2 regions of the Streptomyces sp. NPDC054956 genome follow, and region 1 is predicted to be linked to the other one. Evidence: riboswitches for the same ligand, from Rfam matches in the RefSeq annotation. Region 1 holds a riboswitch; the other holds the start of a gene.
What was found. A riboswitch is a leader RNA that binds a small molecule or an ion and turns the genes downstream of it on or off. The one in region 1 is predicted to bind cobalamin.
Positions count from the first base shown of each region.

Region 2: another riboswitch for cobalamin. It lies ahead of cobN (cobaltochelatase subunit CobN); the one in region 1 lies ahead of metE (5-methyltetrahydropteroyltriglutamate--homocysteine S-methyltransferase).

Region 1 covers NZ_JBSGXB010000115.1:6,547-14,205, forward strand. The annotation lists gene ACWGDE_RS19460 (hypothetical protein) at 1-1,456, shown strand, start outside; cobalamin riboswitch at 1,562-1,778, shown strand; gene metE (5-methyltetrahydropteroyltriglutamate--homocysteine S-methyltransferase) at 2,053-4,356, shown strand; gene ACWGDE_RS19470 (aminotransferase class I/II-fold pyridoxal phosphate-dependent enzyme) at 4,456-5,724, shown strand; gene ACWGDE_RS19475 (DUF6928 family protein) at 5,800-6,579, shown strand; gene ACWGDE_RS19480 (enoyl-CoA hydratase/isomerase family protein) at 6,615-7,409, opposite strand; gene ACWGDE_RS19485 (cytochrome P450) at 7,406-7,659, opposite strand, start outside.
Region 2 covers NZ_JBSGXB010000027.1:14,432-22,090, reverse strand. The annotation lists gene ACWGDE_RS08035 (cobalt-precorrin-6A reductase) at 1-300, shown strand, start outside; gene ACWGDE_RS08030 (precorrin-2 C(20)-methyltransferase) at 584-2,086, opposite strand; gene ACWGDE_RS08025 (precorrin-8X methylmutase) at 2,083-2,715, opposite strand; gene ACWGDE_RS08020 (cobalamin biosynthesis protein CobG) at 2,727-4,025, opposite strand; cobalamin riboswitch at 4,153-4,277, shown strand; gene cobN (cobaltochelatase subunit CobN) at 4,318-7,659, shown strand, end outside.

The DNA of each region.
Region 1 (7,659 bases):
TACCTGCCGTACCGGCGCGCCCAGTTCAGTGGCGTCCCGTTCCGGCGCGCCCCGCCTCCGTGCGCCCCGCCGGCTCGCGCTCGCGGTGCCCGCCGTGCTCGGGGCCCTCGCCCTCACCGCGCTCCCCGCCTTCGCGACCTCGACCCCCGCGCAGCTCGCCACGTCCAGGGCGAACGGCGTCGCCTACCTCAAGTCGCTCCAGGCGGCGGACGGTTCGTACGCCGGCTCCGGCCTGTCCAACGAGTGGGCGTTCAGTGCCTTCGCCGCCTCCGGCACCGCCGTCGTCGACGTCGCCCCGGGCGGCGACACCACGAAGAACGCCCGCACCGTCTACCGCGACCTGCTCTCCACGGCGGGCTGGCCGTCCGCCGCCCCGGTCGTCACCGACTACGAGCGCGGCACCCTGAACGCGTACGCCGCGGGCATCGACCCGGCCCGCGTCTCCGCCTCCCGCAACCTGATCGCGAACGTCTACTCCTACTGGCAGACCGCCGAGCCGGGCTACTTCGGCCCCTCCGGAAACTTCAACGGCACCGTTTTCGCGGCCCTTTCGCTCGGCGGCGCCAAGACCCGGGCAGGCGCCAACCGCGTCCCGCAGGCGCTGACCGACTCGATGGTCGCCCGCATCCGCGCCAACCAGCACAACGACGGCGGCTGGACCTTCGGCAAGGCCGAGGGCAACCCCACCGCCCTGGCCGCCCAGGGCGACGTGGACATGACCGGTGCGGCGATGGCGGCCCTCTGCGTCTCGGGCGTCCCCGGCACCGACACCGGCGTGGTCCGGGCGAAGAACTTCCTCAGGGGCAGGCTCGCCCCGACCGGTGCCTTCAACTCCCTCTACGGGGTCAACACCAGCTCCAACGGCTGGGCCGTCGCCGGGCTCAACGCCTGCGGGATCAACCCGCAGACGGGCGATTTCCTCACGCCTTCGGGCAAGACCCCGGTCGACTTCCTGATCGCCAACCAGTACGACCCGGCGGGCGGCTTCAAGTACAAGCCGGCCGACACCGGCCCGTCCGCCTACGCCTCCATCGACGCCCTGCGCGCCGTCGCGGGAGGGGGATTCACCTCCGCGCCGCCCGTTCCGGTGACGCCCGGCGCCCCGCAGTGGGTCTCCGCCGCCTCCTTCACCGCGGGCACCGCCACCAAGCTGGCGCTCACCGTCGACGACGGCGCCGGCGGCCTGAAGGTCTGCTCGGTCGCCTTCACCCCGAGCGGTACGACCACCACCCTCGGCGAGGTCCTGAACGCGGCCGCCGCCTCGGCCACCCCGGCGGGCTGCGTCACGAGCGTGACCCCGTCGTCGGGTGGCGGCCCGATCACCGCGGTCAACGGCCGGGCCGACAGCGGCTCCGACACCTGGAAGGTCGGCGTCGACGGCTCCGCCTTCGCCGGTGCCGACCGCGACAAGGTGATCAACGTGGGCGACACCATCGCCCTGCGCCGGGGCGCCTGACACCGGCGGGTACGGGGCCGCGCGCAGGGCCCCGTACCCGCACCGTGTCCCATCTCACGGTCCGCAATGCGGTACGGGCTCGCGCGCGTTCGCGCCGGACGCCCTAGGCTTGCCGACGCAGCTGGTTCGCCCCCGTCCGCCAGACGGGTGCGTCGCAAGAGGGAACCCGGTGGGAATCCGGGACTGCCCCGCAGCGGTGAGTGGGAACGAAAGCCGTCATACGCACTGGGTCCGACGGGCCCGGGAAGCGACGGCCGGTAGGTGTCTGCCCCCGGCAGACGTGCCCGCGAGTCCGAAGACCTGCCCGTTGCCCGTGCGCGACCCGTCGCGCGCGGAAATCCCGGTGACCTCGTGGGCGGGTCGGCGACACATATCAGGCGGACGTCCCGCGCGTACCCAGTGGTACGCGCTGCCGGCGGACCGCCGGTTGCGTCACCCTTCGCGCTCTCGCCCGTCACCGGGTTCAGGGAGACACGCTCGCGAAGGAGAGTTCCGTGACCCGCACGAACACGACCACCACAGCCGCGACGGCCGCGCCGGAGACCACATCCGCGTCCGAGTCCGCATCGGCACCCGCATCCTCGCCCACGTCCTCGGTGGGACCGGCCACCGTGTACGGCTACCCCCGCCAGGGCCGCGACCGGGAGCTGAAGAAGGCCGTCGAGGGGTACTGGAAGGGCCGCGTCGGCGCCGACGCCCTGCGCCGGACCGCCCGCGAACTGCGCCGCGCCAACTGGCTGCAGCTGGCCGAGGCCGGCATCGACGAGGTGCCGACCGGCGACTTCTCGTACTACGACCACGTCCTCGACACCACCGTCATGGTCGGCGCGATCCCGCGCCGCCACCGCGCCGCCGTCCAGGCGGACGCCCTGGACGGGTACTTCGCGATGGCCCGCGGCACCCAGGACGTCGCCCCGCTGGAAATGACCAAGTGGTTCGACACCAACTACCACTACCTGGTCCCCGAACTCGGCCCCGACACCCGGTTCACGGCGAACCCCGGCAAGCAGGTGGCCGAACTCGCGGAGGCGGTCGCCCTCGGCCACACCGCACGCCCCGTACTGGTCGGACCGGTGACGTACCTGCTGCTGGCCAAACCCGCCCCCGGGGTCGCGGACGACTTCCAACCGATCACCCTGCTCGACCGGTTGCTGCCCGTGTACGCCGAGGTGCTCGCCGCGCTGCGCGCCGCGGGAGCCGAGTGGGTCCAACTGGACGAGCCCGCCCTCGTCCAGGACCGCACCCCCGCCGAGCTCAACGCCGCCGCCCGCACCTACCGCGAACTCGGAGCCCTCGACCCCCTCACCGAGCGGCCCAGGATCCTCGTCGCCTCCTACTTCGACCGGCTCGGCGACGCACTGCCCGTACTCGCCAAGTCCCCGGTCGAGGGCCTCGCCCTCGACTTCACCGGGGCCGCCGCCGCCAACCTCGCCGACCTCGCGGCCGTCGGCGGCCTGCCCGGCAAGCGGCTGGTCGCGGGCGTCGTCAACGGCCGCAACGTCTGGATCAACGACTACCGACAGTCGCTGACCACCCTCGGCACCCTCCTCGGCCTCGCCGGCCGGGTCGACGTGGCCTCCTCCTGCTCCCTGCTCCACGTCCCCCTGGACGCCGACGCCGAGCGCGACATCGACCCGCAGATCCGGCGCTGGCTGGCCTTCGCCCGCCAGAAGACCACCGAGATCACCACCCTGGCGCGCGGACTGGCCCGGGGCACCGGGGCGATCACGGCCGAACTCGCCGCCAACCGCGCCGACCTCGCCTCCCGAGCCGCCTCCGCGATCACCCACGACCCCGCCGTCCGTGCCCGCGCCGCGGCCGTCACCGACGCCGACGGACGCCGCCCCCACCCCTACGCCGACCGGGCCGCCGCCCAGCGCGCCCGGCTGATGCTGCCCCTGCTGCCCACCACGACCATCGGCTCGTTCCCGCAGACCGCCGAACTGCGCACCGCCCGCGCCGACCTGCGCTCGGGCCGCATCGACGCGGCCGAGTACGAGGAGCGCATCGAGGCGGAGATCCGCGAGGTCATCGCCTTCCAGGAGAAGACCGGAATCGACGTCCTCGTGCACGGCGAGCCCGAACGCAACGACATGGTCCAGTACTTCGCCGAGCAGCTCACCGGCTACCTCTCCACCCAGCACGGCTGGGTCCAGTCCTACGGCACCCGCTACGTGCGCCCGCCGGTCCTGGCCGGCGACGTCTCCCGTCCCGATCCGATGACGGTGCGCTGGACGACGTACGCCCAGCGGCAGACGTCCAAGCCGGTCAAGGGCATGCTCACCGGCCCGGTCACCATGCTCGCCTGGTCCTTCGTACGCGACGACCAGCCCCTCGGGGAGACGGCCCGCCAGGTCGCCCTGGCGCTCCGCGACGAGGTGAACGACCTGGAAAGGGCGGGCACTTCGGTGATCCAGGTGGACGAGCCGGCCCTGCGGGAAACCCTGCCGCTGCGCGCCGACGGCCACGCCGACTACCTGGAGTGGGCCACCGAGTCCTTCCGCCTCACCACCGGCGGGGTCCGTCCGGAAACCCAGATCCACACCCACATGTGCTACGCGGAGTTCGGCGACGTCCTGCGGGCCATCGACGACCTCGACGCCGACGTCATCAGCCTGGAGGCGGCCCGCTCCCACATGCGGGTCGCGGACGAACTCGCCTCCGCCGGCTACCCGCGCGAAGTCGGCCCCGGAGTCTGGGACATCCACTCCCCGCGCATCCCCTCCACCGCGGAAACGGCCGCCCTCCTGCGCAAGGGACTGGAAGCCATCCCCGCGGACCGCCTGTGGGTCAACCCGGACTGCGGCCTGAAAACCCGGGGCTGGCCCGAAACCCGCAGCTCCCTGGAACACCTGGTATCGGCGGCCCGCGAACTCCGCACGGAACTCCCGAAGCCCTGACCTCCACCGGGCCGGAACGAAACTCCACCCACCCGTTCCGGCCCGGTTTGTATCCTCGGCACGCCACCCGTCGATGCGGCACGTGCGAGAGGAACCACCATGACCACCGAGCTCAGCCCCGACACCCTGACCGCGCTCCTGGAGCGGGCCCGCCAGGACTACCGGGCCCTCGCGGAACGCGGGCTCGCGCTCGACCTCACCCGGGGCAAGCCGGCTCCGGAGCAGCTCGACCTCTCCCAGGACCTGCTGAGCCTGCCCGGCGGCCGGTACACCTCCGCCGACGGCACGGACGTGCGCAACTACGGCGGTCTGCAGGGGCTGCCCGAGCTCCGTGAGATCTTCGCCGGCGTGCTCCAGGTGCCGGCCGGGCAGCTCCTCGCCGCGGGGAACTCCAGCCTCGAGCTGATGCACGACTGCCTGGTGCACGCCCTGCTGGGCGTGCTGCCGGGCGCCGAGTCGCGCTGGGTGGACCAGGGGCGGATCGCCTTCCTGTGCCCGGTGCCCGGGTACGACCGGCACTTCGCGCTCTGCGAGCGGTTCGGGATCGACATGATCCCGGTTCCGATGACCGCCGAGGGCCCCGACATGGAGGCCGTGGAGCGGCTCGTCGCCGAGGACCCGGCGGTCAAGGGAATCTGGTGCGTACCGAAGTACAGCAACCCGGACGGCGCCTGCTACAGCGACGCCGTCGTGGCGCGGCTCGCCTCGATGAGCACCGCGGCCCCGGACTTCCGGATCTTCTGGGACAACGCGTACGCCGCCCACCACCTCACCGACGAGCCCACCGAGATCGCCGACCTGCTCGCCGCCTGCGCCGAGGCCGCCAACCCGGACCGGGCGTTCGTGTTCGGGTCCACCTCGAAGATCACCGCGGCGGGCGCCGGCGTCGCCTTCTTCGGCGCCTCGCCGGCGAACCTCCAGTGGCTGCTCGCCAACAGCTCCAAGCGGTCGATCGGACCCGACAAGGTCAACCAGCTGCGGCACGCCCTGTTCCTGCGCGACGAGGACGGGGTCAGGGCCCAGATGGAACGCCAGCGCGCCCTGCTCCAGCCCAAGTTCGAGGCGGTGGCGCGCATCCTGGACGCGGAGCTCGGCGAGACCGGACTCGCGACCTGGACCTCGCCGAAGGGCGGGTACTTCGTGGCCCTCCAGGTCCCGGACGGCTGCGCCAAGGAGGTCGTACGCCGCGCCGCGGCCGCGGGCATCGTCCTGACCCCGGCCGGCGCCACGCACCCGCACGGCGACGACCCCCGCGACGCCCTCATCCGCATCGCCCCCAGCTACCCGACCCTCGCGGACCTGGAACAGGCGATCGAGGGCCTCACCATCTGCGTCCGCCTCGCCGGCTACGAGCAGCAGTCCGCCTAGAACGCCCCCGCCCCCCATTGTCAGTGGCTACCGCTAGCGTCCATCCCACACGGATTCGAGGGGGGGAGGGCACTCGTGGGAGCCAAGACGGGCCTGCTGGCCTACGCGGACGGGGACATCCCGGCTGCCCTGCGCCGGGCGACGGCGGCCGGCGCCGGGGAGACGGAGGAACTGGTCGGGCGGCTGTATCCAGGCTGGGGCACGCAGCCCGCGGAGGGCGAGAGCCTGGGCGAGGGCACCTACCCCGCCGACGGGCTCACCTACGCCGCGAGCTTCCCGGGCGTGGACATCGTCTGTGACCGGCGCCTGATGACCGTCCGTCCGTCGCGGCTGCCCGCGCACCTGGTCGTGGCGGGTGCCGGACGCAGGATGGTCCTGCACGCCATGCACAGCGTGGTGGACGCGCTGACCTTCGCGGTCTGGGAGGACGGTCGGCTCGTCCGCTCGCTGAGCCTGTCGCCCGACAGCGGAGTCGTCGAGGACATCGGTGAACCGTACGCCTTCGAGGCCCCGTACTGGGCCGGTGAACACCCGGTGGAGAGGGACCCGGACTGGGAGGACGAGACGCCGTATCCGCTGCCCTTCCACCCGCTCGAACTGGGCGAGGCCGCGCTGCGGGGGTTCTTCGGGTTCGCCCTCGAAGGGTGGCCGGTGCTCGAAGGCGTCGATCCGGATGCCGTGCGGCTCCACGGCTTCCGCCTCACGGAGCCGGACGGCCCCGGCCTCGTGCGGCGGCAGGCCGTCCTGGAAGCGGCGGTTCGGCGCGCTCGCGGTACGACGTACCAGTCCACTCCCCGCCGGCCCGTGCCCGGGGCGGCCCTTTCGGATCCCGACGGGCCGAAGGGGGCCCCATGAGCCGGCTTCGGTGGCCCGTCGCGGGTCGGGTGGGATCAACTTCTCGTGTGCTGCTGGAGGGTGGCGGCCAGGAGGTGGGCGTCGAGCAGGGAGACGTCTGCCGTTCTGTCCGCGCGAGCGTAGCCGGCCAGCATGCGCTTGGTCAGGACGAGCGCTTCGGGCGAGCGTCTGACCAGGGGCCTGGTCCAGGAGTCGACGACCTTGTCCAGCTCCTCCACGGGGGCGGTCCGGTGGAGCAGGCCGATGCGGTGGGCCGTGTCGGCGTCGAAGACGTCGCAGGTGAGCATGAGCTCGCGGATCCTGGAGGCGCCGACCTCGGACACCAGGCGGCCCATCGCCCCGCCCCAGGCCGGCGGCAGCCCTATGCCCACCTCCGGCATGCGGAAGCGGCTGGTGTCGGCTCCGGCGCGCAGGTCGCAGAAGGAGGCGAGGGCCAGACCCGCGCCGATGACCCGTCCGTGCAGCCGGGCGATGGTGACGGCGTGGGTGTTCTCCAGGGCCTGGCACAGGCGGTGCGCCTTGTCGGCGATGCGCCGCAGGGCCACTCCGGACGGATCGGCGGCCAATGCCTCCTGGTACTCGTTGCGGTCGGCACCGAGGCAGAAGTCCGGACCCAGCGACGACAGCGTCAGGATCCGGACGTCGGGTCTCTCGTGGAGTTCGTCGAGCAGGGCGATGAGGTCGTCGAGGACCGCGGTGTCCAGCGTGTCGTCCTGACCCCAGGGGTTGAGGCGGACGTGGAGTACGGGGCCGTCCTGCTCGGTGCTGATTGCCTTGGGGGCGGTCCGGGGGGTCCGGGCGTGAACGGGGGCGGGGGTCGGTGAGGTCATGCGACTGCTACGTCCAGGTTCAGGAGGCGTCGGAACGCCACACGGGGCGCCATCGACGGGGGGCGTACGAGGGTCAGGCGGGGGAGGCGCCGGATCAGCTGGCGGAGCAGGGTCTGCGCTTCGAGGCGGGCCAGCGGCGCGCCGAGGCAGTAGTGGATGCCGCCGCTGAACGCGAGATGGTCGGGGGTGCGTTCGGGGTCGAACCGGTCCGGGTCCCTGTGCCGGGCCGGGTCCCGGTGCGCCGCCCCGA
Region 2 (7,659 bases), on a different contig from region 1:
CTCACCGAGCCCTGGTTCCTGGTGCGTTCGGTGGATCCCCCGGACGCTCCGGCCCCGCCGCGCCTCGAAGTACTGCTGGCCCGGGGCCCGTTCACGTTGGACGACGAGCGAGAGCTCCTCGCCCGCCACCGCATCGACCTCCTGGTCACGAAGGACAGCGGCGGCCCCGCGACGGCCCCGAAACTCACCGCGGCCCGCGAGGCGGGCATCCCCGTCCTCGTGGTCCGCCGGCCCCCGGTCCCCGAGGGCGTCCGGCAGACCCCGTCGGTCGGGGCGGTCCGGGACTGGCTGTCCGACTGAGCCCGGCCCCGCCTGCGGGCCATCCGCTGCGCGGGGCCTGATCCCCTCCCCACCCTTCCCCCGTTCCCCGGGCTCCGCCCCGGCCCCCTTTCGCCGGTGCGGCGCCGCTGCACGGGGGCCGGCCCCCGGCAACGGGTCCGGGCGGAGCCCGGGGAACGGGCGAAGGGCGGGTAGGGGACCACGCCCCGCAGGGCACACCACCCGCACCCGCCCACCGGACCCGGCACGGGAGCCCGGAGCCGCACACCGCCCCGGCCCCCCGCACTCCGTCAACCGACCAGGATCACCCGTACCGCCGCGGCGTCCACGTCACCCTCGACCCGTCCGCCCGCTGCGTGACCTGCGTCTGCGACGACCCGATCAGCAGGATCGTCCGCATGTCCACCTCGGACGGCTCCAGTTCGGCCAGCGTCACGATGCGGACCGACTGCTCCGGGCCGCCCACGTCGCGGGCGACGACCACCGGGGTCTCGGGCGCCCGCAGCTCCAGCAGCAGCTCCCGCGCCTGCGCGACCTGCCACGTCCGGCTGCGCGAGCCCGGGTTGTACAGGGCCAGAACCAAGTCCGCCGCCGCGGCCGCGCGCAGTCGCTCCGCGATGACCTCCCACGGCTTGAGCCGGTCGGAGAGCGAGATGGTGGCGTAGTCGTGGCCGAGCGGCGCGCCGGCCGCGGCGGCCGCGGCGTTGGCGGCCGTCACCCCGGGCAGCACCCGTACGGGCACGTCCTTGTACTCGTCCTGCCCCGCGACCTCCAGGACCGCGGTGGCCATGGCGAAGACCCCGGGGTCACCCCCGGAGACCACGGCCACCCGCTTGCCGCGCCGCGCGAGGTCGAGCGCGAACTCGGCCCGCTCGGACTCGACCTTGTTGTCGGAGCCGTGCCGGACCTGGCCCGGCTTGACCGGCACCCGGTCCAGGTAGGTCGTGTACCCGACGAGCACCTCGGCGTCGGCCAGCACCCGGCGGGTCTCGGCGGTCAGCCACAGCGGCCCGGCCGGGCCGGTGCCGACGACCGCGACCTCACCCGGTCCGGAGGGCACGCTGCCGGGGTTGCCGATCCTGCTGGGCACGACGGCGACTGCGAAGTAGGGGACGCTCTCGGGGTCGGTGTCCGCGAGGACGCCGGTCCGCTCGCCCGCCATCGTGGCGCGCTCCACGTACCGCGCCTCGGCGAGCCGGCCGCTGTTCTCCATCGCGCGCCGCACGGTGGGGAAGGTGCGGCCGAGCTTCATGACGACCGCGGAGTCGGTGGCGGCGAGCCGGGCCGTGAGCTCCTCCTCGGAGAGGGTGCCGGGCAGGATCGTCAGCACCTCCTCGCCCTCGACGAGCGGGGTGCCGAGCCGCGCGGCGGCGGCGCTCACCGAGGTCACCCCGGGGATCACCTCGGCCTCGTAGCGGTCGGCGAGCCGCTTGTGCATGTGCATGTACGAGCCGTAGAAGAGCGGGTCGCCCTCCGCGAGCACGGCCACGGTCCGGCCGGCGTCCAGGTGGACGGCGAGCCGTGCGGCGGAGGCCTCGTAGAACTCCTCCATCGCGCCCTGGTAGCCGCCGGGGTGGTCGGTGGTCTCGGTGGTGACCGGGTAGACCAGCGGCTCCTCGATGTGGTCGGCGCGCAGGTGCTTCGCGGCGATCGAGCGGGCGATCGAGCGGCCGTGGCGGGCGGAGTGGTAGGCGACGACGTCCGCCTCCCCGATGACCTCGACGGCGCGCAGCGTCATCAGCGAGGGGTCGCCGGGGCCGAGCCCGACTCCGTACAGACGCCCCGGAACGGTGCCTGCCCCGCTCATTCGGCCACGCTCGCGATGGCGTTGACGGCGGCCGCGGCCATGGCGCTGCCGCCGCGCCGGCCCCGGACGATCAAGTGGTCGAGCCCGGAGGGGTGTTCGGCGAGGGCGTCCTTGGACTCCGCGGCGCCGATGAAGCCGACGGGGACGCCGATGACGGCGGCGGGGCGCGGGGCGCCCTCCTCGATCATCTCCAGCAGCCGGAAGAGCGCGGTCGGCGCGTTCCCGACGGCGATCACCGAGCCCTCCAACAGGCCCCGGTCCCGCCAGACTTCGAGGGCGGCGGCGCTGCGCGTCGTGCCCATCTTCGCGGCGAGCTCCGGAACGGCCGGGTCGGAGAGGGTGCAGATCACCTGGTTGTCGGCGGGCAGCCGCTTGCGGGTGACCCCGCTGGCGACCATCTGCACGTCGCACAGGATCGGCGCGCCGGCCTCCAGGGCGGCGCGCGCCCGCAGGACGACCTCGGGCGAGTAGCCCAGGTCCCGGGTCAGGTCGGTCATCCCGCAGGCGTGAATCATGCGCACCGCGACCTGGGCGACCGAGGCGGGCAGCCCGGAGAGGTCCGCCTCGGCGCGGATCGTGGCAAAGGACTGGCGGTAGATCTCGGCGCCGTCCTTCTCGTACTCGAACACGGTGTACTCGCTCATTTCTTCACTGCGTCTTCGGACACTGGGGGTCGGCTGCGCGCTTCGGCGACAGCCCCTGCAAGTTCGTTCCGTGGCACCGGGTGCCCGTCGAGCCGGTACCCGTCGGGGGTGGCGACGAGGTCGACCCAGGCGGTGCCCCGCGGATGCCCGCACCGCCGTTCGCAGCCGGACCAGTGCACGGGCAGCTCCCCGCGCGCCTCCTCCACGAGGGCCCGCGCGTCGGCGCGTACGTCCGCGAGGGACTTGGCGCAGCCGGGACGCCCGGTGCAGGCGGTCACCGACTCCCAGGGGCCGTCGGGCCCGACCACCAGGCCGGCGCTCAGGAGTTGGGCGTAGCCGTTGACCGGCCGCCGGGTGCTCGCCGAGGAGAGAATGATGCTCCGCCACGGGGTGACCCGCAGCGCGCCGCCTCCCCGGTCGGCGACGCGCACCAGCAGCCGCCACTGTTCGGAGGTCAGCCGGCCGAGCGGGGGCAGCACGCACAGGGGCGTCTTGTTGCCCGTGCCGGGTCCCCACGGCCGCGGCGGCGGCGCGTACGGCCACTCCACCTCGGGCATGTGCGTGGCGTCGATGCCCGCGGCAGCCAGTCGTACGGTGAACTCCGCCGCTTCCAGGGTGTGTTCGGCGGGCAGCTCGGACACCCGCCAGGCGCGGGTGCCGGCCGTGTCGGCGGTGTCGAGGAAGTACTCGGCGGCCAGCAGTGCCGCCGCGGGCACGTCCGGCTCGGCCACTTCCACGGCGTCGGCGGCGGCGCCGAGCCGGATCAGCGCGCGGCCGCCGGTCCGGCCGAGCGCGGTCACGTCGGGGCCCAGCGCGGCGACGTCGCCGCGCCCGTCGTCGAGGGCGAAGAGGAACCGCCCGGACAGCGCGGCGGCGCGCGCGCTCGCGCAGAGCATCCGGTCGAGTTCGAGGACCCAGGGCACCACGTGGGGCCGTCCCGCGCTCAGGATTCCGGACATCGGGGTCGCCACGATGTTCCGTACCCGCTCGTGGCCGGGCGCGGGGAGCAGCCCGGCGGCGTCCAGCAGTTCGGCCAGCCCGGCCTGGCAGCCGTCGGCGAGCCCGCGCAGCTGGACGTTGCCGCGCGAGGTGAGTTCCAGGTGCCCGTCCCCGAACCGGTCGGCGGCGAGGCCGAGCACGGAGGCCTGCTGAATGCCGAGCAGTCCGCCCGGAATCCGGACCCGCGCCAGGTACCCGTCGTCGGCGGCGTGCAGGCGCAGCGCGCCTGGGCAGGCGTCGCCGCGTTCCCGTATGACGGGTTCGTCCCGCGCTACGGCGGAAGGGGGCGTGGGCATGGCGGCGAGCATACCCACGATTCTCCGCCCACCCCCTGTGTCGATCACCACCCCGAACCGGCCACACCCGGCCCCGCGACCCCGGCTCCCGGCCACGGCTCCCGGCACCTAGGATGGCCTCGGCGGCCAACAGGCCCGCCATCGCCGAGGACGGCGACATGGGAGGAAGCCCGGTGCGAATCCGGCGCGGTCCCGCCACTGTGAATCCGCGGCCCCGGCCCCGGATGAGTCAGGAACTCCCGCTGTCCTCACTGCCCGGGGCGCGGAAACCCCGAGGAAGGCCTGCCGCCGCATGATCCTGCTGCTGTCGACGTCCGACACCGATCTGCTCAGCGCTCGCGCCGCGAACACGGCGGACGGCCCCGTCCCGTACCGGTTCGCGAACCCCTCCCGCCTCCCCCTGGACGACCTCCCCGGTCTCCTCGAAGGCGCCGACCTGGTCGTCGTACGCCTCCTCGGGGGCTTGCGCGCCTGGCAGGACGGCCTCGACCTGCTCCTGGCCCCTGGCCAGACCCGTCCGGTCGTCGTCCTGACCGGCGAACAGGCCCCCGACGCGCAGCTGATGGAAGCCTCGACCGTGCCGATCGGCATCGCCGCCGAGGCCCACGGCTACCTCGCCCACGGCGGCCCGGCCAACCTGGACCAGCTGGCGCGCTTCCTCTCCGACACGGTGCTGCTGACCGGCCACGGTTTCGAGCCCCCGGCGGCCTCCCCCACCTGGGGCCCCCTGGAGCGCACGCCCGGTAGTACGACGGGTCCCCGGATCGCCGTGCTCTACTACCGCGCGCACCAGATGAGCGGCAACACCGCCTTCGTGCATTCCCTGTGCGAGGCGATCGAGGCCCACGGCGCGCAGGCGCTCCCCCTGTACGTCTCCTCCCTGCGCACCCCCGAGCCGGAGCTGATCGCCGAGCTGGAGTCCGCGGACGCGGTCGTCACCACCGTCCTGGCCGCCGGCGGCACCAAGCCCGCCACCGCCTCCGCCGGCGGTGACGACGAGTCCTGGGACGCGGGCGCGCTCGCGGGCCTCGGCGTGCCGATCCTGCAGGCCCTGTGCCTGACGGGTTCGCGCAGCGCCTGGGAGGAGAACGACGAGGGCCTGTCCCCGCTCGACGCCGCCACCCAGGTCGCCGTCCCGGAGTTCGACGGCCGGCTGATCACCGTCCCGTTCTCCTTCAAGGAGCTGGACGAGGACGGGCTGCCCGCCTACGTCGCCGACCCCGAGCGGGCCGCCCGCGTGGCCGGCATCGCCGTGCGCCACGCCCGGCTGCGCCACATCGAGCGCCGCGACAAGAAGATCGCGCTGGTCCTCTCCGCGTACCCGACCAAGCACTCCCGCATCGGCAACGCGGTCGGTCTCGACACCCCGGCCAGTGCCGTGGAGCTGCTGCGCACGCTGATCGCGGGCGGCTACGACTTCGGCCCCGTCGAGGACGTCCCGGGCCTGGTGTCCGGCGACGGCGACGAGCTGATCCGCGCCCTGATCGAGGCCGGCGGCCACGACCAGGACTGGCTCACCGAGGAGCAGCTGGCCCGCAACCCGGTCCGCATCCCGGCGGCCGACTACAAGCGCTGGTTCGCCGAGCTCCCGGCCGAGCTGCGCGAAAGCGTGGAGCAGCACTGGGGCGAGGCCCCGGGCAACATGTTCGTGGACCGCTCGGCCAACCCGGAGGGCGACATCGTCCTCGCGGCCCTGCGCCGCGGCAATCTGCTCATCCTCATCCAGCCGCCGCGCGGCTTCGGCGAGAACCCGATCGCGATCTACCACGACCCGGACCTGCCGCCCTCGCACCACTACCTGGCCGCGTACCGCTGGATCCAGGCCCGCGCGGAGGACGGCGGTTTCGGCGCCGACGCGATGATCCACCTGGGCAAGCACGGCAACCTGGAGTGGCTGCCGGGCAAGAACGCCGGCCTGTCGGCGGCCTGTGCCCCCGACGCCGCGCTCGGCGACCTCCCCCTGATCTACCCGTTCCTGGTGAACGACCCGGGCGAGGGCACGCAGGCCAAGCGCCGCGTGCACGCCACCCTGGTCGACCACCTGGTGCCGCCGATGGCGCGCGCGGAGTCGTACGGCGACATCGCGCGCCTGGAGCAGCACCTGGACGAGTACGCCCAGATCTCGGCGATGGACCCGGCGAAGCTGCCGGCGATCCGCGCGCAGATCTGGACGCTGATCCAGGCGGCGAAGCTCGACCACGACCTGGGTCTGGAGCAGCGCCCCGACGACGACGGCTTCGACGACTTCCTGCTGCACGTCGACGGCTGGCTCTGCGAGATCAAGGACGCCCAGATCCGCGACGGTCTGCACGTCCTGGGCGGCGCCCCGACCGGCGACTCGCGCGTCAACCTGGTCCTGGCGATCCTGCGCGCCCGCCAGATCTGGGGCGGTACGACCGCGCTCCCGGGTCTGCGCGAGGCGCTCGGGCTGGACGAGTCCGCGGCCACCCGTACCACCGCCGACGAGGCGGAGGAGACGGCCCGCGCGCTGGTCCAGGCGATGGAGGACGCGAACTGGGCCCCGGAGGCGGTGGCTTCGGTCGCCGCCGGCTTCTCGGCGGACGTGTCGGCCGTACTGGACTTCGCGGCCCGCGAGGTCGTCCCGCGCCTGGCCGCCACCACCGACGAGATCGCCCACGTCGTCAGCGCGCTCGACGGCAACTTCGTCCCGGCGGGCCCGTCCGGCTCCCCGCTGCGCGGTCTGGTCAACGTGCTGCCGACCGGCCGCAACTTCTACTCCGTCGACCCGAAGGCCGTCCCCTCCCGCCTCGCGTGGGAGACCGGCCAGGCGCTGGCCGACTCGCTGCTGACCCGCTACCGCACGGACAACGGCGAATGGCCCGCCTCCGTGGGCCTGTCCCTGTGGGGCACGAGCGCGATGCGCACCTCCGGCGACGACGTGGCCGAGGCCATGGCGCTGCTGGGCATCCGTCCGGTCTGGGACGAGGCCTCGCGCCGCGTCACCGGCCTGGAGCCGATCCCGCTCGCCGAGCTGGGCCGCCCGCGCATCGACGTGACCCTGCGCATCTCGGGCTTCTTCCGCGACGCGTTCCCGCACGTCATCGGCCTGCTGGACGACGCGGTCCGGCTGGCGGCCTCGCTGGAGGAGCCCGCGGAGGACAACTTCGTACGGGCCCACGCGCAGGCGGACCTGGCCGTGCACGGTGACGAGCGGCGGGCCACGACCCGTATCTTCGGCTCGCGCCCGGGCACGTACGGCGCGGGCATCCTGCAACTGATCGACTCCCGCGACTGGCGCACCGACGCCGACCTCGCGGAGGTCTACACGGTGTGGGGCGGGTACGCGTACGGCCGCGGTCTCGAAGGGCGCCCGGCGCGCGACGAGATGGAGACCGCCTACAAGCGGATCACGGTCGCGGCGAAGAACACGGACACCCGCGAGCACGACATCGCCGACTCGGACGACTACTTCCAGTACCACGGCGGCATGGTGGCCACCGTCCGCGCGCTGCGCGGTACGGCCCCCGAGGCGTACATCGGCGACTCGACCCGCCCGGAGACGGTCAAGACGCGCACGCTGGTGGAGGAGACCTCCCGCGTCTTCCGCGCCCGCGTGGTCAACCCCAAGTGGATCGAGGCGATGCGCCGCCACGGTTACAAGGGTGCGTTCGAG